3 regions of the Mesorhizobium sp. P2_E6 genome follow, and region 3 is predicted to be linked to each of the others. Evidence: predicted binding sites of a transcription regulator. Region 3 holds the regulator's gene; each other region holds the start of a gene.

Region 1 (7,367 bases), on a different contig from region 3:
CACCAGCGCCGAGCCGGCGATCACCAGCCAGCCGGCGATGAGCAAGGTGCCGCCGATCGGCGCCGACAGCGGGAACAGCCGCGAACCGAGGAAATCGCGGGCCAGCAGGTCGCCGCAGAACAACAGCAGCCCAACCAGCAGGATCAGGCTGCCGATGCGCAGCGTCCGGTTCGCGCCAAGCAGTCCGGTCGCGAGGAAGACCGGCGCGTGCATGAGCAGGAAGGATGCGGCAGTGCCGACAAAGGCACCGCCCAGATGCGCCGCCGCGGCCGACAGCGCCACGCCGGCGGCGCCACAGAGGCCGCCGGCCAGGACGAGGATCTGGCCGCTGTTGACGGAAGATTGCTCGGCCGTGCTCATGTCTCGGGCTCCGTGACGTTCAAGGCAAGCGACCCAATTTGGTCAGGGCTTGCCGGCATTGGCGAGCATGTCCTGCTCACGGCGCGATTGCGCCAGCCAGTTATAGACCGCGCCGCCGGCCATCAAGATGGATGTGCCCAGAAACACCGAGCGCATGCCGAAATGGCCGCCGGCAAATCCGCCAAGCAAGGGGCCGGCGACCTGTCCGACATATTGAGCGGAGATCGAAAGCCCTAGCACATTGCCGCCGACGCCATCGGGAACATTGTGGCGGATGACACTGGTGATGCAGGGCAGGAGCCCGCCCAGCGCCAGGCCCATCAGGAAGCGCAGGCCGATGAGTTGCCAGCTCTGCGTGACGAAGGCCTGAGGAATCAGCAACAGCGCCGAGACGGCAAGCGCGCCGATGATGACGTTCCAATGGCCAATGCGGTCGGCGAGTTTCCCCAGGCGTGAAGCCGACAGGATGGCGCCAAGCGCCGCCGCCGACATGACGACGCCGGAGATCAGCGTGACGCGGCTCTGGTCTTCGATCAATTGCTGCACATAGACGGTGATGATCGGCTCGATCGACATGGTGGCGAAACTCAACAGCATGCCGGTCGCCAGCATGGCGATGACAGGCCGTTTGTCGGGGATTTGTGCCCAGCCGCCTTTCGGCTTGCCCTTCGATGCGGCGTCCGTCGCTTTCGGCCGGGGGTTCTCCTTGATCAGAAACGTGGTCGCCAGGAATGCCAGGAAGATGACGCCGCCGGACAGCAGGAACGTGGCGCGGATGCCGATCAGCGGCGGCAGGGCGCCACCAACCAGCGGGCCGACCAGTGCCCCACCGGTGATACCCGCCGACAGCAGGCCCAATGCCCAGCCCGAACGCTCCTTGGGCGTCTGCATGGCAACCAGGATGGTCGATCCCGAGGAATAGCCGCCGGCAAAGCCGATCAGCAGCCGCAGCAGCACCAACTGCCAGACGGTCTGGACCATGCCGGTCAGCGACATGCATATGGCCATGCCAAAGCTGGCGCGAACCAGCATCACCTTGCGGCCGTAGCGGTCGCCGAGACGTCCCCACAGCGGCGCCACAAGTGCCGCCGCAAAAAAGGTCGCGCCATAGGCGATCCCCGACCATTGCACGATCGCCGCGTGGCCTTCAGCGCCGAGCTGCTCGATATAGAGCGGCAGGAACGGCAAAAGCAGCGTCATGGCGACAAGCGTCGAGAACGAACCGGCAAAGCAAACGAACAGATTGCGCCGCCAGTGGATGTTGTAGGTGCTGTCGGTCGTCGGGGGCGTGTTCTGCATGTCATGCGTCCTGTCCGAGCAAATGCCGTGTTGGTGGTTGCTGCGGATACCATTTTGGGATACCAAGATGGTATCCGTCATGGACGCAAGCGTGGGTGCTGTCAATGCGACCCTCTCAAACGTGATTGGGAAAACGTGGCCAGCAAACCGATAGCCAGCCAACGGTCAGAAAACGGGAACGACAATGTCGCAGATGCATAGCGTCGAAAAACAGCTTCGGCAGATGATCCTGGGCCTCGAGATCGGTCCCGGCGAGAAACTGACCGAGCGCTGGATCGAAAGTCGCTTCGGCGCCTCGCGAACCCCGGTCAGGGCCGCGCTGCTGCGGCTCGAGACCGAGGGCCTGGTCGGCAGGGACGGCCGTGGCTGGACGGTGTCGCCCATCAACCTGGCCGAACTCGAGCAGATTGCCGTCTACCGGGAGGCGGTGGAGGTTGCAGCCCTTCGCCTGACATGTGCCCTGGCGGACCGCAGCGCGGTCGATGTCATCGAGGCGATGCTCGACTCCTGCGACACCGACACGCCGCGTGAGGAATGGCATCGTATCGGTATGGATTTTCACATCGAGTTGGCGCGCTTGTCTGGCAACGAATTCCTGTTCCGGGCGGTCCGCGATGCCATGACACGCCTGTCGCGGGCCCGCTGGCTGGAGGTTCGCGACGAGGCCGCCCTTGCTCGCGCCTGGGCGGAACATCGCGCCATTCTGGCGGCGGCACGCCTCGGCGACGCCGATGAAGCCGCGCGCCTGCTTTCGGCCCACATCGTCGGCAGCCGCGACCGCCTGGTGACGTCGCTCGCCAACGACCGGCGCGGTCTTCGCGCCAGGGGTTTTGCCGTCATCGCCGCCTAAGGCATGCGGTACGCGCCGCGCAAAAGGCGACGTCCAGGCGCGCCGTGCACTTTCGGCCTCGCTTCGCGGACACCGATGGCGTAAGAGCGGCGATGGAAAACAACCGATTTGAAACACCCGTGACCGTCAAGTCAGTCACGGCGGGGAGCACTCAGCTCTTGCGTACGGCCCGTGAGGCTTCCGATTACCTGCTCAACAGCTGGCCCGGAAAACGCAGCCCCAAGCATCGCGCGGCCCTGCAGGCCTGTCACGATGCGCTGGCCGGCGACAAGCCGGCGATGAACGCCAGGCGCGCCTTCATTGCGGCGGCGCGCGAAGTGGACGTCTTCGTCAGCGACAAGGCGCCGGCTTGATCCAAGGCGACAATCTGGAATGAGGCACGGCCCGCATGCGCGGGCCTTTTGCCGTCACTTTGCCGTTTCGGTTTCGGTTTCAGTCTCGTCTTCGGGCTTCGAACGCTCGCGTGCGGCAACCTTGGCCGCCAGCTTTTCAGCCTTCTTGGCCGCCTTCTGGCGGTCGCGTTCCTTGCGTTCCTGATCGTAGTTTGGTGGTCGCGCCATATCGGCTCCTTTTCACTGCCTTGCGGCTCTGACCCTGCCTAGGAGCATTAGCCGTCAAACACAACAGCTGAAGCGATCGTGCCCAGCCGTTCGCGTCGATGATGGCCCGGGCTTGCAAGATGCACGGGACCATGGTGTAGGGGGCCGGGGCGCCAACGTATCGCGACCGCGCGTTCGTTTTGATCAAGTGAAACCATGGCCACCATACAACGAACGACGGCAAGGGTTTTTTATTATGCGCGAAACGTCGTGCGCGATATCGCGCCGCAGGCGCTTTTCCGCCGGCGGCTTGTGGGTCGCCTCGAAAAAGCCCGGCTTGCTGACGGTTCGGTTCGCCGGCGGCTGAATTGCTACAACAAGCTGCAGGACGCATTTTCGCCCAGCCCGGCTGCGGTGCATATCGACAATCTGCCGCTGATACCGAGTATCTAGTACTACGACCTCAAGGAGATTGCCCGGTACTTCGACCGCCGACCTTGCCGAAAAAGTGCGCTATTTCGAGCAGCACCCGGCTGCAGCCGAACGCATCATTGCCGCGGCGAATGCCTATTGCCGCACATTCGCAAACGAGAAGGCCGAGCAGGCGATCTCCCTGCTCGTGCTCTACAAATACTTTGTCCTCAGCGGCCAGATCGAGCCTGATGCCGAGGTCTGGCGCTATATCGGGTTAAGTGCGGGCTTCGTCCGCCGAGCCCCGCCGCAAACCTCCCGTGGTCACACGCCGCTGCGGTCAATCACCAGATCGGCGGGACCAAAACGGTCCTTTGCCGTCAGTTGCTGGTGCCAGTAGGGATAGAGCAAGGGTGGCCGGCTGACCGTGTCTAGGCGGTCACGCTCTTCGCCGGTCAGCACCAGGCTTGCCGCGGCGATGTTGTCGCGGAACTGCGTTTCGGTCCTGCCGCCGATCACCAGCGAACTGACCGCCGGCCGGCCGAGCAGCCAGGCCAGCGCCACCTGCGCCGCCGACACGCCGCGCTGCGTGCCGATCTCGACAAGGACATCGACGATCCGCCAGAGGCGGTCCTCGTCGCGGATCGGCGGTTCCGACCAGCCGGCGAGCTGGCGGGCGGTCGGGCTGTCGCGGCGGTATTTGCCGGACAGCAATCCGCCGGCAAGCGGGCTCCAGACCAGCACACCCAGCCCCTGGTCGACCGAAATCGGCAGCAATTCATATTCCGCCTCGCGCGCTTCCAGCGTGTAGTGGATCTGCTGGGTGACGAAGCGCGGCTGGTGATGGCTGTCGCTGATGCCGAGCGCCTTCATCACCTGCCAACCGGAATAGTTGGAGCAGCCGACGTAGCGGACCTTGCCCTGGGCAACCAGCGTATCCAGCGCGGCGATGGTTTCCTCGAGCGGTGTCGTACCGTCCCATTCGTGCAGGAAGTAGATGTCGATGACATCGGTCTTCAACCGCTTCAGGCTCTTCTCGCATTCGCGGATCAGGTGATAGCGCGACAGGCCTTCATCGTTGGGGCCATTGCCGATCCGCATCCGCGCCTTGGAGGCGATCAGCACGTCGCCCTTGCGCTTGCCGCCGAGCGCCTCGCCGATGATCTCTTCAGAGACGCCGTTCGAATAGACATTGGCGGTGTCGATGACATTGATGCCGGCATCGATGCAAAGATCGATCATCCGGCGCGCCTCATCGAGGTCGGTCTTTCCGACAGCCGAAAATGCGCCAGCACCGCCGAAGGTCATGGTGCCCATGGTCAGGGTCGAAACTTTCAAGCCGGAACGGCCGAGGGTGCGGTATTCCATGTCAGTCCTCGCGATTTGTTGTTGAAAGGCAGTGCCCGGACGGGCCTCGCACATTTGTAGGACAATTCAAGCCGCTTGTCGCCATGCCACGACGATGGATCGATCATGCCTCGCGGAATTTGCAGTGGCGGCTGTCTCGCTCCAGGCTGCAATAAAACCGTCATTGCCGGCCTATATTGAAGTCGGCTCAGGTGTTGCCACTCCGGGACGCAGGCCAGGGGTCGGGGCGGCGGACGTGGATCGACAGGGCTTGCAAGCGGAGCAGCTGATATGACCGAGCTAAAACAGAATTCTCCTGCCAGGGACTGGCTTGAGGCCGAGCTCGCCGACTCGCTCGACGAGGACTATGAGCTCGAAATGTCGGAGCCGGCGCTGTCGATGGAGATCGCCAAGATCTACAAGAACTCGCATCCGCCATCGATCGATCGCATGCAGTATTTTCGCGACCTGATCACCTTGCAGTCCGAACTGATCAAACTGCAGTCCTGGGTCGCCTATCACAAGAAGAAGCTGGTGGTGATCTTCGAGGGCCGCGACTCCGCCGGCAAGGGAGGCGTCATCAAACGCATCACCCAGCGTCTCAATCCGCGCATCTGCCGCGTCGTCGCCCTTCCGGCGCCGACCGAGCGCGAGAAGTCGCAATGGTATTTCCAGCGCTATGTGCCACATCTTCCGGCCGGCGGCGAGATCGTGCTGTTCGACCGCTCCTGGTACAACCGCTCCGGCGTTGAACGGGTGATGGGTTTTGCCGAGCCCGATCAGGTCGAAGAATTCTTCCGCGACGTGCCGGAGTTCGAGCGCATGCTGGTCCGCTCGGGCGTCACCGTGGTCAAATACTGGTTCTCGATCACCGACGAGGAGCAGCAGATGCGCTTCCTGATGCGCATCCATGATCCGATGAAGCAGTGGAAGCTGTCGCCGATGGACCTGCAGTCGCGCGTTCGCTGGGAACAGTACACCAAGGCCAAGGAAGAGACCTTCGCCCGCACCAACATTCCCGAGGCGCCCTGGTTCATCGTCGAGGGCAACGACAAGAAGCGGGCGCGGCTGAACTGCATCGACCATCTGCTCAAGCAGTTGCCGTATGAAGAGGTGCCGCACGAGGAGATCACGCTGCCCGAGCGCGTCTTCAATCCCGAATACGAGCGCCAGACGCTGCCGCGCGAACTCTACGTGCCTGAGAAGTATTGACTGTCTGGGGTTGCTAAATCCCCCCCTCTCGTGGGGGAGATGTCCGGCAGGACAGAGGGGCACGGGAAGGATCGCGGCGTAGGCTACGCGTCTGAAACCTAAGCCCGTTTGATCACCACATGCGTGGCGAGCGCCGTCGCCACCTGCTCGCTGCACTGATAGCCAAGCTTGGGCATGTCCAGGCCGGTAAAGAGATTCTCGCCCGCACCGAGCAGCAGCGGCGAGATCGCCAGATGCATCTCGTCGATCAGTTTCTCCTGCAGATATTGCCGGATGGTCGCGACGCCACCGCCGACCCGCACGTCCTTGCCATTCGCCGCCGCCTTCGCCTGTTCAAGCGCCGAATGGATGCCGTCGGTGATGAAGTGGAAAGTAGTACCGCCCTCCATCGTGATCGGCGCCCGCTCGTGGTGGGTCAGCACGAAGACCGGCACATGGTAAGGTGGGTTGTCGCCCCACCAGCCTTTCCAGCTGTCGTCAGGCCATTCGCCGCGGATCGGCCCGAACATATTGCGGCCGAGGATCCAGGCGCCGACATTCTCGAAGCTGCGCGCCGCGAACGCCTCGTTGGTGTCGGTGGTGCCGCCCTCCTGTCCGAGCACCATCTTGCGGAAGGTGCGGGTGTCGACAAACCATTTATGCAGATCTTCGCCACCGACGCCGAGGGGATTTTGCAGAGTCTGATCGGGACCGGCTCCGTAGCCGTCGAGCGACAGTGTGAAAGCATTGACGCGAAGTTTGGACATGAAAGCCTCCTCCATAACCAGTTGCGCAAAGGAGTAGCAAACTGATTGCGAAATGCAAGCAGTTTATATGGATGCAGCAAACCCCGGCGATTGGTCCAACGACCTTCGCTGGGGCTCCCGACCGGACACTGGAAATTGTCATTGATATCGAGAGGCCGCCGGGCATTGCCGCGACCGGCCATCGGTGGGAAGAGAAAACTATCCCTTCAGCATCGTTGCCACTTCGGGCGCGAAATAGGTCAAAATGCCGTCGCAGCCGGCGCGCTTGAAGGCCAGCAGGGATTCCAGCATCGCCTTCTCGCCATCGATCCAGCCATTGGCGCCGGCGGCCTTGATCATCGAATATTCGCCTGACACCTGGTAGGCGAAGGTCGGCATCTGGAATTCATCCTTCAGCCGCCGGATGATGTCGAGATAGGGCAGGCCGGGCTTGACCATCAGCATGTCGGCGCCCTCGGCGATGTCCTGTTCGGCCTCGCGCACCGCCTCGTCGGAATTGGCGTGGTCGATATAATAGGTCTTCTTGTCGCCCTTGAGCAGGCCGGCGGTGCCGACCGCCTCACGATAGGGACCATAGAAGGCCGAGGCGAACTTGGTCGCATA
Region 2 (7,367 bases), on a different contig from region 3:
CACGGCTGTCGCCTTCGCAACCGATGTCTCCACCCTGATGCGGGCCAAGAGCAACCTGCAGAATGCCCTCGATGCGGCAAACCTTGCCTCTTCGCATCTGGGCGATCTCGATATCACCCGCAATGACGCCTTTGACCGCTATTTCCAGGCCAACATCGCCGGCCATGGCGAACTCGGCAATGCGAAGGCGACGTTGACGGTCGACAAAGGCGTCAATTTCGTCAAGACGAAGGCGGTTGCCTCAGCCGACGTCACTCTCAACTTTGCCTTCCTGTTCGGCAAGGAAAAGCACATCGAGGTCGATGCCTCCGCCGTCGAATCGAACAACCAGCTCGAAGTCGTGCTGGTGCTGGACAACACCGGCTCCATGGCCGGGGCGCGCATGACGGCGTTGAGGACGGCGACCAAATCATTGCTCGACACGCTCGAGGCGACAAAATCGCCGACGCGCCAGATCCGCGCCTCGCTGGTTCCGTTCGTCACTGCCGTCAACGTCGATGGCGATGAATTCGACCCGTCCTGGATCGACATGGACGGCAAGTCCTCCACCAACGGCGTCAATTTCCCGGTCATCGACGGCAAGCGTCCCAATCATATGGCGCTCTTCAAGCAGCTCAAGCAGACCGGATGGACCGAGCCCGGATGGAACAACACCGGATGGAAGGGCTGTGTCGAGGCGCGGCCGGGCGCCTACAACATTTCCGATACCCCACCCGACCCGGACGAGCCCGACACGCTGTTTGTTCCGTATTTTGCGCCGGACGATCCCGAAGTTGCGCAGAAGCCGTCTGCCTCCTATGGCAAGATCGTGCTGTTGCTCACCGACGGCGAGAACGTCGTCTATGGCGCCAGCGAACAGCCGACGAAGTCCGACTACACATCCTATGGCTATCTCGCAGGTGGCCGTTTTGGATCGGACAGCCAGGCGACCGCGGCGCGCAATGTCGACGGCTGGACCAAAAGCGTTTGCACGCAGTTGAAGAACGAGGGCGTGCAAATCTACACCATGGTGCTGCAATCCGACACCGCCGCCAACCGCTCGCTTTACAGCGCGTGCGCCTCGGATCCGAGCGGCTACTATGCCGTCAACGATCCGACCAAACTGCCGGACGTCTTCCAGCAGATCGCCAACAAGTTCTCGAAGCTGCAATTGACGGATTGAACGTGTGAAGGGTCGCCAGGCCCGAGCCTCGCGGGATCGTTTGGCTCAACTCGTATGGGCGACAATTTTGTCGACCGTTTCGGGGAAGAAGTCCGGCGCCGCGAGGCGTTTGCCGAACATCATGTCGTACTGCAGCAGGCGGAAATCGCGGATCGTCGGATCGATTTCCTTCTGCCGTGACCAATCTGGCGTGGCTTCGCCCGTCGGCGTCAGCAACAAATTGCGGTCGACGACGCGGTAGCGTTCGCGCATCTCACCCAGGAAGCCGGTGTAGTAGGGGTGGGTGATGCCGGCGGTGGTGAGGATATGATAGGGCAGGAACGCCGGGCTCACCGCGCCCAGGTTCTCGACCGGACCGGAGTGGTTCGACCAGATGATCAGCGGCGTCTGGTGATGTTCAAGCGCGGCTTGCGGCGTCGGTTCCTTGCGCGGCGCGACATTGTCTTTCAGGAAGCCGGTTTCGACATAGACCGGCCCCAGCGGCGGCAGATGGTCGCCGAAGAAGGCGATCACGGTGGGACGGGAGCGTTTCTTCGCCCATTCGACAAGGCGTTCAAGGCCACGATCGGCGTCGGCTGACCCCTCGGCGTAGCTGAGCAGCGATTCGCGTGCCCATTGGCTGATCGGTGCCTGCACCGTGTGGGTCGGATTGTAATAGCGGTTGGGCTCGTAGGGGCCGTGGTTTTGCAGGCTGACCGCAAAGAAGAAGATCGGCTCATCGCTGGCGTCGGCCTCGCTGATGATCTCGTCGGTCATCGCCGCATCGGACGCCAGCGGCCCGCGCTTTTGCAAGGGCGGCAGCGTCTCTTCTGATTTGAAATCGTTGAAGCCGAAATCAGCGTAGACCGCGCCACGGTTCCAGAACCAGTTGGTGCCGGGATGGATGGCGCGCGCCCGGTAGCCCTGGCTCTTGAGGAACGTTGCGAGCGAAGGCGTCGGCGTGCGCACATATTGCTGATAGGGGATGCTGCCGGCCGGCAGGAAGGCATTGGAAAAGCCGGTCAGCGCCTCGAACTCGATGTTGGCGGTCATGCCGCCGAATTCGGGCGAGAACATCGAGCCCGAGCGCAACGTGCGCACGTTGGGGATCGGGTCGGGCGTGATGGTGACGCCGGGCAGCTTGGTCGGATCCCAGAAGGATTCGCTCATGACGATGATGATGTCGGGTTTCTCTGCCGGCATCGAGGCCGTCACATCGGTCCTGTCGATCGCCGCGATTGCCTTGTCTGAATAGCCTGGCGGTGCCGAGACATGGGCCATCGGCACGTTGAGGGCAAAGGCCAGGGCAAAGCCATTGGACGCATAGTTTTCCTTCTGGTCCCACATGATCGGGATGATCTGCAGCCGGTCCCTGGTCCAGGAGAAGGTGGCGTAGTCCATGATCGAAACGAAGAAGGCGAGCAGCGGCACCGCCAGCGTCAGCCGGGCAAGGCGGCCCTTGCGGCTGAGCGCCGGAACCTTGCGGCGCCATAGCCGCCAGCCATAGACGAGCAGCGACAGGCCGGCGACGATGCCGACCACCATGGCGAGCGCGGTCATCGGCCGGTCGCGCACCAGGAGCGGCAGCAGCGCGAAGATCTGGCGGGCATAGAGGAAATCGGTGGGATAGAGCGGATCGCCGAGATAATGCGACTTCTGGTGGCCGACGAAGGCAAGGGAAAGCGTCAGCGGCGCGACGATCATCAGGCTCTGGTGGCTGCGGCCAAGCACGGCATCGAGGCCGATCAGGATCAGGGCAAACACGACGATGGTGGTCCAGCCCGGCTTGAGCGGCTGCAGGAAGAAGGCGACCGTGCCGGCAAAGTCGCCGCGCACGATCAATTCGATCGCAAACACCATGACGGCCGCGATCGCCAGGCTGACCAGCCCATAGCGCACGACCGGCCATGTCCTGCCCGGCAGATAGCCGGTGGACGGGTCGTCTTCCAGGAACTGTGGCGCGGCTTTGCCGACGCGTTTAGAACTCTTTGCCACTTTAACTTCCCCACCCAGCGACAAACTCGTCACTCGATTGTCATATAATTGTCACGCAAAGCTAGCGCCTGTGGCGGAAATAAGAAGAGCCAGCAAACGATTCGTGAGCGGTTTTCATCAGGAGTGATCGCCAAAAAGCCTTTCGGAACAGGCACTCGGCCGGCGATGGTGCCGCCGGCCAGGGTCGAACTGGGCTTGACTTGGCGGCCTGCCTTGCGTCACAGGCAAGAAAAACCCGACTATCAGGCAAGCAAAACCAGCCCTTGGGAGCCCTCGCATGGCCGTTGCATTCACCTTTCCTGGACAAGGCAGCCAGGCTGTCGGCATGGGCAAGGATCTCGCCGATGCCTTTCCAGAGGCGCGCAGGATCTTCCAGGAGGTTGACGACGCGCTTGGCGAAAACCTGTCGAAGCTGATCTGGGAAGGGCCGGAGGAGACGTTGACGCTGACCGCCAATGCGCAGCCGGCGCTGATGGCGGTGTCGCTGGCCGCGATCAGGGCATTGGAATCGCGCGGCTTCTCGTTGAAGGACAAGGTCGCCTATGTCGCCGGCCATTCGCTGGGCGAATATTCGGCGCTCGCGGCCGCCGGCTTCGTTTCGGTTGCCGATGCCGCCAGGCTGCTGCGCATCCGGGGCAATGCCATGCAGGCGGCGGTGCCGGCCGGCGAGGGCGCCATGGCGGCTATCATCGGGTTGGAACAGGCGGATGTAGAAGCCGCCTGCGCCGAGGCTGCCCAAGGGGCTGGCTCTGTCTGCCAGGTGGCGAACGACAATGGCGGCGGTCAGCTGGTCATTTCAGGCACAAAGGGCGCAGTGGAGCTGGCGGCGAAACTTTGCACGGAAAAGGGCGCCAAGCGGGCGCTGATGCTGCAGGTTTCGGCGCCATTCCACTCCGCGCTGATGACGCCGGCGGCCGAGATCATGCGCGAGGCTCTGGGCAGCGTGGCGAAGGCCGCCCCGGTGGTTCCCATCGTCTCCAACGTCACCGTCACCCCGACCAATGATCCGGACGAGATCGCGCGGCGTCTGGTCGAGCAGGTGATTGCCCGCGTGCGCTGGCGCGAGACAGTGGAATGGTTCGGCGCAAACGGCATCGCCACGCTTTACGAGATCGGTGCCGGAAAGGTGCTTTCAGGCCTGGCGCGGCGCATCAACCGCGACATCGCCACCGCGTCGGTCGGCTCCGCGGCTGATGTCGAGGCGGCGCTGGCGACGCTTGTTTAATCTAGTGCCATTTGACCCTGCCCCGTGCAAAGGGTGTTCTCTTCTCAATCAGGAGACAAAAATGTTCGAATTGACTGGCCGCAAGGCACTCGTCACCGGCGCATCGGGAGGCATTGGCGAGGCGATCGCCAGGGTCCTGCATGCGCAAGGCGCCATCGTCGGCCTGCATGGCACACGGGTCGAGAAATTGGAGACGCTGGCCGCCGAGCTTGGCGATCGGGTCAAGCTGTTCCCGGCCAACCTGTCGAACCGTGACGAGGTCAAGGCGCTCGGCCAGAAGGCGGAGGCCGATCTCGAAGGTGTCGACATCCTGGTCAACAATGCCGGCATCACCAAGGACGGGCTGTTCGTGCGCATGTCGGACGCCGACTGGGATACCGTGCTCGAGGTCAACCTGACCGCTGTCTTCAGGCTGACCCGCGAACTCACCCATCCCATGATGCGCCGCCGTCACGGCCGCATCATCAACATCACCTCGGTTGTCGGCGTCACCGGCAATCCCGGCCAGGCCAACTACTGCGCCTCCAAGGCCGGCATGATCGGCTTTTCCAAATCGCTGGCGCAGGAGATCGCCACCCGCAACATCACCGTCAACTGCGTCGCCCCGGGCTTCATCGAATCGGCGATGACCGACAAGCTCAACGACAAGCAGAAGGAGGCGATCATGGCGGCTATCCCGACGCGCCGCATGGGCACCGGCGCTGAAGTCGCATCCGCCGTTGCCTATCTCGCCTCCAACGAAGCCGCCTACGTCACCGGCCAGACCATCCATGTGAATGGCGGCATGGCGATGATCTGAACGAGGTCCGGCGGAGTTGTTGCCGGCTTGTGAAAAGAGACCATTTCGGCTTGGACCTCTGCTATTTTTCGTGTAATGCGGCCCGCAACCCGGCGGTTCGGGCAAAAACCGGTCCGTGGCCGTTGCGTTTCCGGCAGGACCATCTTTCAGCTTGATTAGCGGCATTCTGCCCGCTAACGAAGACAGACAAACAAAAGACGAGGATGCCCCAAATGAGTGACACCGCAGAGCGCGTCAAAAAGATCGTCATCGAGCACCTTGGTGTCGATGCCGACAAAGTGACGGAGCAGGCGAGCTTCATCGATGATCTGGGCGCCGACAGCCTCGACACGGTCGAACTCGTCATGGCGTTCGAAGAGGAATTCGGCGTCGAGATTCCCGACGATGCGGCCGAGACCATCCTGACCGTCGGCGATGCGGTGAAGTATATCGACAAGGCATCCGCCTGACGCTTTCCGCAGTCATCACCGGGGAGGACCTGCGATGAGGCGTGTCGTCGTCACGGGCCTTGGGTTGTTGTCGCCATTCGGCATGGGCTTCGAGCACAGCTGGAAGGAACTACTGACCGGCCGCAGCGCAGCCAAGCGCATCACCGAGTTTGAGGTGGAGGATCTTGCCTGCAAGATCGCCCACGTCATTCCGCGTGGCGATGGCAGCAATGCCACCTTCAATCCCGAGGCCGTGCTCGAGCCGAAGGAATTGCGCAAGATCGGCGACTTCATCCTGTACGGGATTGCCGCCGCCGACGAGGCGCTGAAGGATTCCGGCTGGGAGCCAAAAACCCATCCCGAGCAGTGCGCCACCGGCGTGCTGATCGGCTCCGGCATCGGCGGCATCGAAGGCATCGCCGAGAACGCGATGATCCTCAAGGAACGCGGCCCGCGCCGCATCAGCCCGTTCTTCATCCCCGGCCAGATCATCAATCTCGTCTCCGGGCAGGTCTCGATCAGGCACGGGCTTAAAGGCCCGAACCACGCCGTCGTCACGGCCTGTTCAACCGGTGCGCACGCCATTGGCGACGCTGCCCGGCTGATCATGTGGGGCGATGCCGACGTGATGGTCGCCGGTGGCGCCGAAGCGCCGGTGACGCGGCTGTCGATCGCCGGCTTCGCCGCGTGCCGGGCGCTGTCGACCGATCGCAACGATGCGCCGCAAACGGCGTCGCGCCCCTACGACCGCGACCGCGACGGCTTCGTCATGGGCGAGGGCGCCGGCGTCGTCGTGCTTGAAGAGCTCGAACACGCCAAGGCGCGCGGCGCCAAGATTTACGCCGAGGTGACCGGCTACGGCCTCACCGGTGATGCCCATCACATCACAGCGCCTGCCGAAGACGGCGACGGCGCCTTCCGCTGCATGACGGCGGCGTTGAACCGGGCCAAGCTGACGCCCGCCGATGTCGACTACATCAACGCGCACGGCACCTCGACCATGGCCGATACGATCGAACTCGGCGCCGTCGAGCGGCTTGTCGGCAATGCCGCGTCGAATATTTCGATGTCGTCCACCAAGTCGTCGATCGGCCATCTGCTGGGGGCGGCCGGTGCTGCCGAAGCGATCTTTTCGATCCTCGCCATTCGCGACAATGTCGCGCCGGCGACCATCAACCTCGACAACCCGGAGCGCGAGACCGCGATCGACTTGGTGCCCAACAAGCCGCGCGCTCGCCAGATCGACGTTGCACTGTCCAATTCATTCGGCTTTGGCGGCACCAACGCTTCGCTTGTCTTCCAGCGCTATAATGGCTGATAGTCCAACTGCCCGGCGATGCTTCGGCATGCCGTCAATTTTGCCATATTCGCCCCTACTCTGCCGCAGGGGATTCGTTGAGCGATCAAACGGTAGGGCAAAATGAACACAAATCCGGCGGGCAACGGAGAATTCGGACAGCGTCCGGCATCGGGGCCGATCATGCCGAAGACGGCGAGCGAGGCATTGCGGCCGGAGGCCGGCACACCGCCGCCGAAGCGCTCGCGTGCTTCGCGCAGCCAGGTCGTCGTGTTCATGAACTTCGTCATCTCCGTGGTGATGCTGATGGTTCTGGCGGCGGGCGCCGCGGTCTACTTCGGCAAGCAGGAATTCACCGAAGCTGGACCCTCGGCCAATGGCGACACGTTCCTGGTCAAGCCGAATACCGGCGTCCAGGATATTGCCGACCAGCTCGAACGCCGCGGACTGATCAGCGACGCCCGGATCTTCCGCCTTGGCGT
Region 3 (7,367 bases):
GCCAACACCAGCTATCGCGATCTCGGCATCGATGCGCAGCTGATCAAGCCGGCGCGGTCATCGGTGCTGTTGGAAACGCTGGTTGCGACGATCCAGCGACATCGCCACAACACGGCCGACGCCCAGCCGCCGGCAGCCGACATTCCTCCAGGCAAGGTTGTGCGGCCACCGCCGTCGGCGGCGTCGGAACAACGGGCGCTGCTGCAGCCGCCTTTGGTTCGCCCCCGGCCGCCCGCGACGGCCGGCGGCGACAGGCTGGATATCCTGGTGGCCGAGGACAATGAGGTGAACCAGATGGTGTTCACCCAGATTCTCGGCGAGACCGGCTATGGTTTCGAGATCGTCGGCAATGGCCGCAAGGCGCTCGACGCCTTCGGCCGGCTCAATCCGTGCATGATCCTGATGGATGTCTCGATGCCGGAGATGAACGGGCTCGAAGCCACCGCCGCCATTCGCCGGCTGGAGGAAGAAACCGGCACGCATGTGCCGATCGTGGGCGTCACCGCTCATGCGCTGAAGGGCGATCGCGAACGCTGCCTGGAGGCCGGCATGGACGACTACCTGCCCAAGCCGATCAGCCCAAGGGCCCTGCTCGAGAAGGTCGAGCGCTGGGTCGGCGCCAGCCGCCAGGCTCAGCGCAACGCCGGGTAAGGCCGGCGTTGCATCCGGCTTGCCTCAGCGGGGACTCGGCGGAGATTCGCGACCCCCCGCTGAGGCAAGACTATGGCGCGATCGCACCATATCCAAGGCGACGCCCAGTCGAGACAATGGCCACATTCAAATTCCGCTCTCCAGTTACGGGCGGGAGCAGCGACCGCCGGCATGAGACAGCGTCAACCTACCCCAACGGACCTGTTTTCGGCGATGGCCCGGCCACGACAAATGGCTGAGAGCAACGCGTTCCCGTCCGGATTTTCTTTGCCGAGGCGTCGATCGCGAAACCGCGGGTCGCTCTCGGTGTGAAACGGCGCAAGTGCCTGATTCCGGGCACAAAGCCGGTTTCCGCAGCAAGCGCCGGCCGGCCGGCATTTTCCCCGCCCTGATGACGCGTTACCGGGGTGACATGAAACTGTCATGCGACTGTTATAATCGAAGGCTATTGGCCTCAGCGGGCGCCGAGAGGATGGCGCCGAGAGACCATCTTCCGAACAGGAGCAGGCCACATGAGACATTTCATCCGCTCAGCGGTCGTTGCGATTGCAATGGCCACAGCGTCTACCTTCACCCTTTCTGCAGCCATGGCCGCGGACCTTTCCGGCGCCGGCTCGACCTTCATCTATCCGGTGTTCGCCAAGTGGGCCGACACCTACAAGAAAGACACCGGCGTCGGCCTCAACTACCAGTCGATCGGTTCGGGCGGCGGCATCAAGCAGGTCATCGCCAAGACCGTGACCTTCGGCGCCACCGACAAGCCGATGTCAGATGCCGATCTGGAAAAGAACGGCCTCGTGCAGTTCCCGATGGTGATGGGCGGCATCGTGCCGATCGTCAACCTGACGGGCGTCAAGCCGGGCGAACTCATCCTTGACGGCAAGACGATCGCGCAGATCTACCTTGGCGCCATCACCACCTGGGACGACGCCGCGATCAAGGCGCTGAACCCGACCCTGACCCTGCCGTCGACGGCGATCGCCGTCGTCCACCGTTCGGACGGCTCGGGCACGACCTTCAACTTCACCAACTATCTGGTCAAGCTGTCCCCCGACTGGAAGGACAAGGTTGGTTCGGACACCGCCGTCGAATGGCCGACCGGCGTCGGCGCCAAGGGCAGCGAAGGCGTTGCCAACACCGTCAAGCAGACCGACGGCGGCATCGGCTACGTCGAGTATGCCTACGCCAAGCAGAACAACCTGTCGTACTCCAAGATGTTGAATGCCGCGGGCAAGGTCGTCGAGCCGTCGCTCGAATCCTTCGGCTCGGCTGCTTCGAATGCCGACTTCAAGGGCGCGAAGAACTTCAACGTCATCATCACCAACGAACCCGGCGATACCACCTGGCCGATCGCTGCTTCGACCTGGGTGCTGATCCACAAGTCCCCCGACGATGCTGCCGCGACCGGCGAAGCGCTGAAGTTCTTTGCCTGGGCCTACAAGGACGGCAAGGAAACCGCCAAGGGTCTCGACTACGTCTCGATCCCCGACAGCGTCGTCGACCTGATCAAGGCTTCGTGGAAGGCCGACATCCAGGCTGACGGCAAGCCCGTCTACGTCGGCGAATAACGTCCCTTGGAAGGAGCGCCGCGCCGCGGCGCTCCTTTTCCCTTAACTCAAAAAAGCCGAGCTTCACATGAGTGGTGTCCAGGAAGCCTTGCCAGCCATTCGAGGTTCGCGCGACGCGACTGTCAGACGTTTCGCGCTGACCGACGCGATCTTCCACGGAATGACCCGTGCCGCAGCCATACTGGTGCTGGTCTTGCTCGGCGGTGTTGCGATCTCGCTGTTTGCCGGGTCCTGGCAAGCCCTGTCGACCTTCGGCTTCTCCTTCCTGACTAGCGAAAGCTGGAATCCGGTGACCGAGAAATTCGGCGCGCTGGCGCCGATCTATGGCACCATCATCACGTCCGCCATCGCCATCCTGATTGCCGTGCCGCTCGGCATCGGCATCGCCATCTTTCTCACCGAGCTTTGCCCGCGCCCGCTGCGGCGTCCGATCGGCATGGCGGTTGAGCTGCTCGCCGGCATCCCCTCGATTATCTACGGCATCTGGGGCCTGTTCGTGCTGGCGCCCTTCCTGCAGACGACCGTGCAGCCCTTCATCATCAACGTGTTCCATGGCATTCCCGGCCTCAACAGCCTGTTTGCCGGTCCGCCCTACGGCATCGGCCTTTTGACGTCGTCGCTGATCCTTGCCATCATGGTGCTGCCGTTCATCACCTCGATCACCAAGGACGTCTTCGACACGGTGCCGCCGGTGCTGAAAGAGTCCGCCTACGGCATCGGCTGCACGACCTGGGAAGTGACCCGCCGCGTGGTCATTCCCTACACAAGGATCGGCATCATGGGCGGCGTCATGCTCGGCCTCGGCCGCGCGCTCGGCGAAACCATGGCAGTGACCTTCGTCATCGGCAACGCGCACCGCATCAGCACCTCGCTGTTCGCGCCGGCAACGACGATCTCCGCGACCATCGCCAACGAATTCACCGAAGCCGTCGGCGATCTCTACACCTCTTCGCTGGTGGCGCTCGGCCTGATCCTGTTCGTCATCACCTTCCTGATCCTCGCCATCGCACGCTACATGCTGATGCGCATTGACGCCCGCACGGGAGCCTGACCGATGTCGACAGCCACATCGCTTCATCAGAGCCGCAAGAGGAAGAATTCCGTGATGATGACGCTGTGCGTCGCCGCCGCGGGCATCGGACTTGCCTGGCTGGCGCTCATCCTCGGCGCGCTGCTCTACAAGGGCCTGTCCGGCGTCAATCTTGCGGTGTTCACGCAAATGACGCCGCCGCCCGGCGATGCCGGCGGCCTGCTTAACGCCATCTACGGCAGCATCGTGATGACCATTATCGGCGTCGTCGTCGGTACACCGATCGGCGTGCTGGCAGGCACCTACATGGCCGAATACGGACGCTTTTCGAAGCTCACCACCGTGGTGCGCTTCATCAACGACATCCTTTTGTCGGCGCCCTCGATCATCATCGGCCTTTTCGTCTACGAACTGATGGTCCGGCCGATGGGGCATTTCTCGGCGATCGCCGGCGCTGTCGCGCTTGCTATCCTGGTCATCCCGGTCGTCGTTCGCACCACCGAGGACATGCTCAACCTGGTGCCGAACGCGTTGCGCGAGGCCGGCACCGCGATCGGCGCGCCGCGCTGGGTGGTCATCAAGTCGGTCGCTTACCGCGCCGCCCTTTCCGGCATCGTCACCGGCATATTGCTGTCGATCGCCCGTATCTCCGGCGAGACGGCGCCACTACTCTTTACGGCGCTCAACAACCAGTTCTGGTCGAGCAATCTCAACGCGCCGATGGCCAGCCTGCCTGTGACCATCTTCCAGTTCGCTCTCAGCCCTTACGAGGAATGGCAGCAACTGGCCTGGACCGGTGCACTCATCATCACATTGACGGTTCTCGCGCTCAGCATCTTTGCTCGCAGCCTGACCGGACGCAGAGAGGACAAATGAGCCAGATGTTGTCTCCAGACATGACGATCGCCGCCGAGGCAATTGCCGGCAAGGCCAAGATCGAGGTCAAGAACCTCAACTTCTACTACGGCCAGAGCAAGGCGCTGAAGGACATCACGCTGTCGCTGCCCGAGCGCAGCGTCACCGCCTTCATCGGACCTTCGGGCTGCGGGAAGTCGACGCTGCTGCGCGTCTTCAACCGCATCTACGAGCTCTATCCCAAGCAGACCGCCGAGGGCCAGGTGCTGCTCGACGGCCAGAACGTTCTCGACCGCTCGCAGGACCTTAACCTGCTGCGGACCAAGATCGGGATGGTGTTTCAGAAGCCAACGCCGTTCCCGATGTCGATCTATGAAAACATCGCCTTCGGCGTCAGGCTCTACGAGAAGATCAGCAAGTCCGAGATGGACGGCCGTGTCGAGCAGGCGCTGAAGCGCGCCGCACTGTGGACCGAAGTCAAGGACAAGCTCAACGCCAGCGGCCTCAGCCTCTCCGGCGGCCAGCAGCAGCGACTCTGCATCGCCCGCACCGTGGCGGTGAAGCCGGAAGTCATCCTGCTCGACGAGCCGGCCTCTGCGCTTGACCCGCTGTCGACCGCCAAGATCGAAGAGCTGATCGACGAGTTGCAAGCCGACTACACGATCGTCATCGTCACCCACAACATGCAGCAGGCGGCGCGCGTGTCGAAGCAGACGGCCTTCATGTATCTGGGCGAACTGGTCGAGTTCGACCGCACCGAGAAGATCTTCACGTCGCCCCGCGAGAAGCGCACGCAGGACTACATCACCGGCCGCTTCGGCTGAGCTCAGGCATACGAGGACTAAGATCATGGGCGAACACACAGTCGCTTCTTTCGACGAGGATCTCGGACAGATCAGCAGGCTGATCCGCGACATGGGCGACCTCGCCGGCTCGATGGTCGGCGGCGCCACCAAGGCGCTGTTGAATTCCGACAACGCCCTGGCGCAGCGCGTCGTCTCCGACGATGCGATCATGGACGCGCGCCAGCGCGAGCTCGACGACCGCGCCATCACACTGATCGCCAAGCGTCAGCCGATGGCCGACGATCTGCGTCATGTCGTCGGTTCGATCCGCATGGCCGGCGACCTCGAGCGCATTGGCGACCTTGCCAAGAACATCGCCAAGCGCGTCGGCACCGTCGGCCTCAGCGTCACCCCGCGCGACCTGTCGCACTCCATCGACGCAATGGCGCAGCTGGTGCTGATCCAGGTGCAGGGCGTCATCGAGGAATATACGGCGCGCGACGCCGCGGCGCTGGCGAAGCTGCGCGCCGACGACGAGCGCATCGACGTCAAGTACACCTCGGTGTTCCGCGAACTCCTGACCTACATGATGGAAGACCCGCGCAACATCACCGCCTGCACGCATCTTTTGTTCTGCGCCAAGAACCTCGAACGCATCGGCGATCACGTCACCAACATCGCGGAAAATGCGTATTATGTTTTGACCGGTACGCAGCTGCCCGCCAATCGTCCGAAGCAGGACGAGACGGCGATGTCCGCGCCGGCGGCATGACGGCAGGGGTGACCAGTCGATGATCGCGCCACGCATCATGGTGGTGGAGGACGAGGAGCCGCTTGGCGTGCTCCTGCGCTACAATCTCGAGTCCGAGGGATACCAGGTCGAGGTGGTGACGCGCGGCGACGAGGCCGAAATCCGCCTCCAGGAAAACGTGCCTGACCTGCTGGTGCTCGACTGGATGGTGCCAGCAGTGTCCGGCATCGAACTCTGTCGCCGGCTAAGAATGCGTCCCGAGACCGAGCGGCTGCCGATCATCATGCTGACCGCGCGTGGCGAGGAAAGCGATCGTGTGCGCGGCCTCTCGACCGGCGCCGACGACTATCTGGTCAAGCCGTTCTCGACGCCCGAGTTCATGGCTAGGGTCAAGGCGCTGTTGCGCCGCGCCAAGCCGGAAGTGCTGTCCAGCGTGCTCAAGGTCGGCGACATCGTGCTCGATCGTGAATCGCACAGGGTCTATCGCAAGAAGAGCGAGATCCGGCTCGGACCGACCGAATTCCGCCTGCTCGAATTCATGATGCGCCATCCCGGCCGCGTGTTCTCGCGCAGCCAGCTGCTCGACAATGTCTGGGGCGAGACGATCTACATCGACGAACGCACGGTCGACGTGCATGTCGGCCGGCTGCGCAAGGCGGTCAACAATGGCCGCATGCCCGATGTCATCCGCACCATTCGTGGGGCGGGCTACGCAATCCGGGAAGATTAGGGATCTGCTGATATTCAGGTGATGCCGGCCTGCGAACGGCAGTCTCCTGCGCTTCCGGTACTCACGGATCCAAATGTCCGCTCCGTTCCGGTTCTCGGAACCCGCCATTCTCGACTCGGCCTAACCTGAATCTCAACGCATCCCGGCGCGTTATTCACGCAACGTTCTTGCCACCGAGGCCGGATCTCGCCTGCGTGCCGGGCGCGAAAATCTCCTGGTCTACGAAGGTCAGTGCCCGTGTGGCGCAGCCTTCGCGGATCAGTGGCAGTTCGTTCGGTTCGGTGTCGAAGGAAATCGATTGCGAATGCTGGCCGCCGGCGGTCTGGGCAATCGCCTCGCGCAATGCCGGCTCGATCAGGTCGAAGGCGGCGGCGCTGACGCCGACCATGGCGACGGGCGCCGGGTCGATCAGCGCGAACAGGCTGCCGAGACCGTAGCCGAGTGCCTCGCCGGCCTTGCGATAGGCCTCGCGCTCGGGTCCATCCCTCTCGCGGGCCGCGGTCGCCAGCGCGCGCATGTCGGCATCACTGACATCGGCGACCGGTTCCGCGTCCTCACTCATCTGCCTTGCGTTGCGCCAGATGGCGTAGTTGCCGGCATAGGCCTCGACGCAGCCGCGCCGCCCGCAGCGGCACAGCGCGCCGTGCGGCCGATGGATCATATGGCCGAACTCGCCGCCCGAGGAATGAGTGCCGGTGAACAGCTCGCCCTTCAGCACCAGGCCCATGCCGATGCCGTGCGACAACAGGATGGCGATGAAGTCGTCGCGGTAGCGCTCGGGGTCGCGCCAGCGCAACGCTATCGCCATCATATTGCAGTCGTTCTCCATGGTGGCGGGGATGCCGAACTCGTCCTCGAGTATGTCGGCGAAGGCGATATCGGTGTGCGGCGTGATCGGCGACCACAGCATGGCGCGGGCACGCGTGTCAGTGATGCCCTGGATCGCCAGCGCGATGCGGGCGACACTGCGGACGTCGAGGTCGGGGTCTTCGAGACG

Evidence for each region. The regulator PhoB, encoded in region 3, activates phosphate uptake and scavenging genes when phosphate is short. The targets are predictions, from matches to a motif close to TGTCATNNANCTGTCAT.
Region 1: the regulator PhoB is predicted to act here: its motif matches at 4,975-4,991, upstream of ppk2 (polyphosphate kinase 2).
Region 2: the regulator PhoB is predicted to act here: its motif matches at 3,175-3,191, upstream of AC1D08_RS26035 (LTA synthase family protein).

What each region holds. Positions count from the first base shown of each region.
Region 1 covers NZ_JBFUEQ010000015.1:31,082-38,448, reverse strand. Annotated here, with positions in the region: gene AC1D08_RS29235 (DUF423 domain-containing protein) at 1-360, opposite strand, end outside; gene AC1D08_RS29230 (multidrug efflux MFS transporter) at 403-1,659, opposite strand; gene AC1D08_RS29225 (GntR family transcriptional regulator) at 1,844-2,509, shown strand; gene AC1D08_RS29220 (DUF982 domain-containing protein) at 2,602-2,862, shown strand; gene AC1D08_RS29215 (hypothetical protein) at 2,917-3,069, opposite strand; partial or broken gene AC1D08_RS29210 (hypothetical protein) at 3,265-3,733, shown strand; gene AC1D08_RS29205 (aldo/keto reductase) at 3,784-4,827, opposite strand; gene ppk2 (polyphosphate kinase 2) at 5,098-6,018, shown strand; gene AC1D08_RS29195 (dihydrofolate reductase family protein) at 6,117-6,764, opposite strand; gene hemB (porphobilinogen synthase) at 6,963-7,367, opposite strand, start outside.
Region 2 covers NZ_JBFUEQ010000012.1:31,084-38,450, forward strand. Annotated here, with positions in the region: gene AC1D08_RS26030 (TadE/TadG family type IV pilus assembly protein) at 1-1,162, shown strand, start outside; gene AC1D08_RS26035 (LTA synthase family protein) at 1,208-3,160, opposite strand; gene fabD (ACP S-malonyltransferase) at 3,414-4,361, shown strand; gene fabG (3-oxoacyl-[acyl-carrier-protein] reductase) at 4,423-5,160, shown strand; gene AC1D08_RS26050 (acyl carrier protein) at 5,373-5,609, shown strand; gene fabF (beta-ketoacyl-ACP synthase II) at 5,644-6,906, shown strand; gene AC1D08_RS26060 (hypothetical protein) at 6,894-7,163, opposite strand; gene mltG (endolytic transglycosylase MltG) at 7,069-7,367, shown strand, end outside.
Region 3 covers NZ_JBFUEQ010000006.1:119,630-126,996, forward strand. Annotated here, with positions in the region: gene AC1D08_RS16545 (PAS domain-containing protein) at 1-651, shown strand, start outside; gene pstS (phosphate ABC transporter substrate-binding protein PstS) at 1,164-2,219, shown strand; gene pstC (phosphate ABC transporter permease subunit PstC) at 2,287-3,270, shown strand; gene pstA (phosphate ABC transporter permease PstA) at 3,274-4,125, shown strand; gene pstB (phosphate ABC transporter ATP-binding protein PstB) at 4,122-4,928, shown strand; gene phoU (phosphate signaling complex protein PhoU) at 4,954-5,661, shown strand; gene phoB (phosphate regulon transcriptional regulator PhoB) at 5,681-6,370, shown strand; gene AC1D08_RS16580 (ROK family protein) at 6,525-7,367, opposite strand, start outside.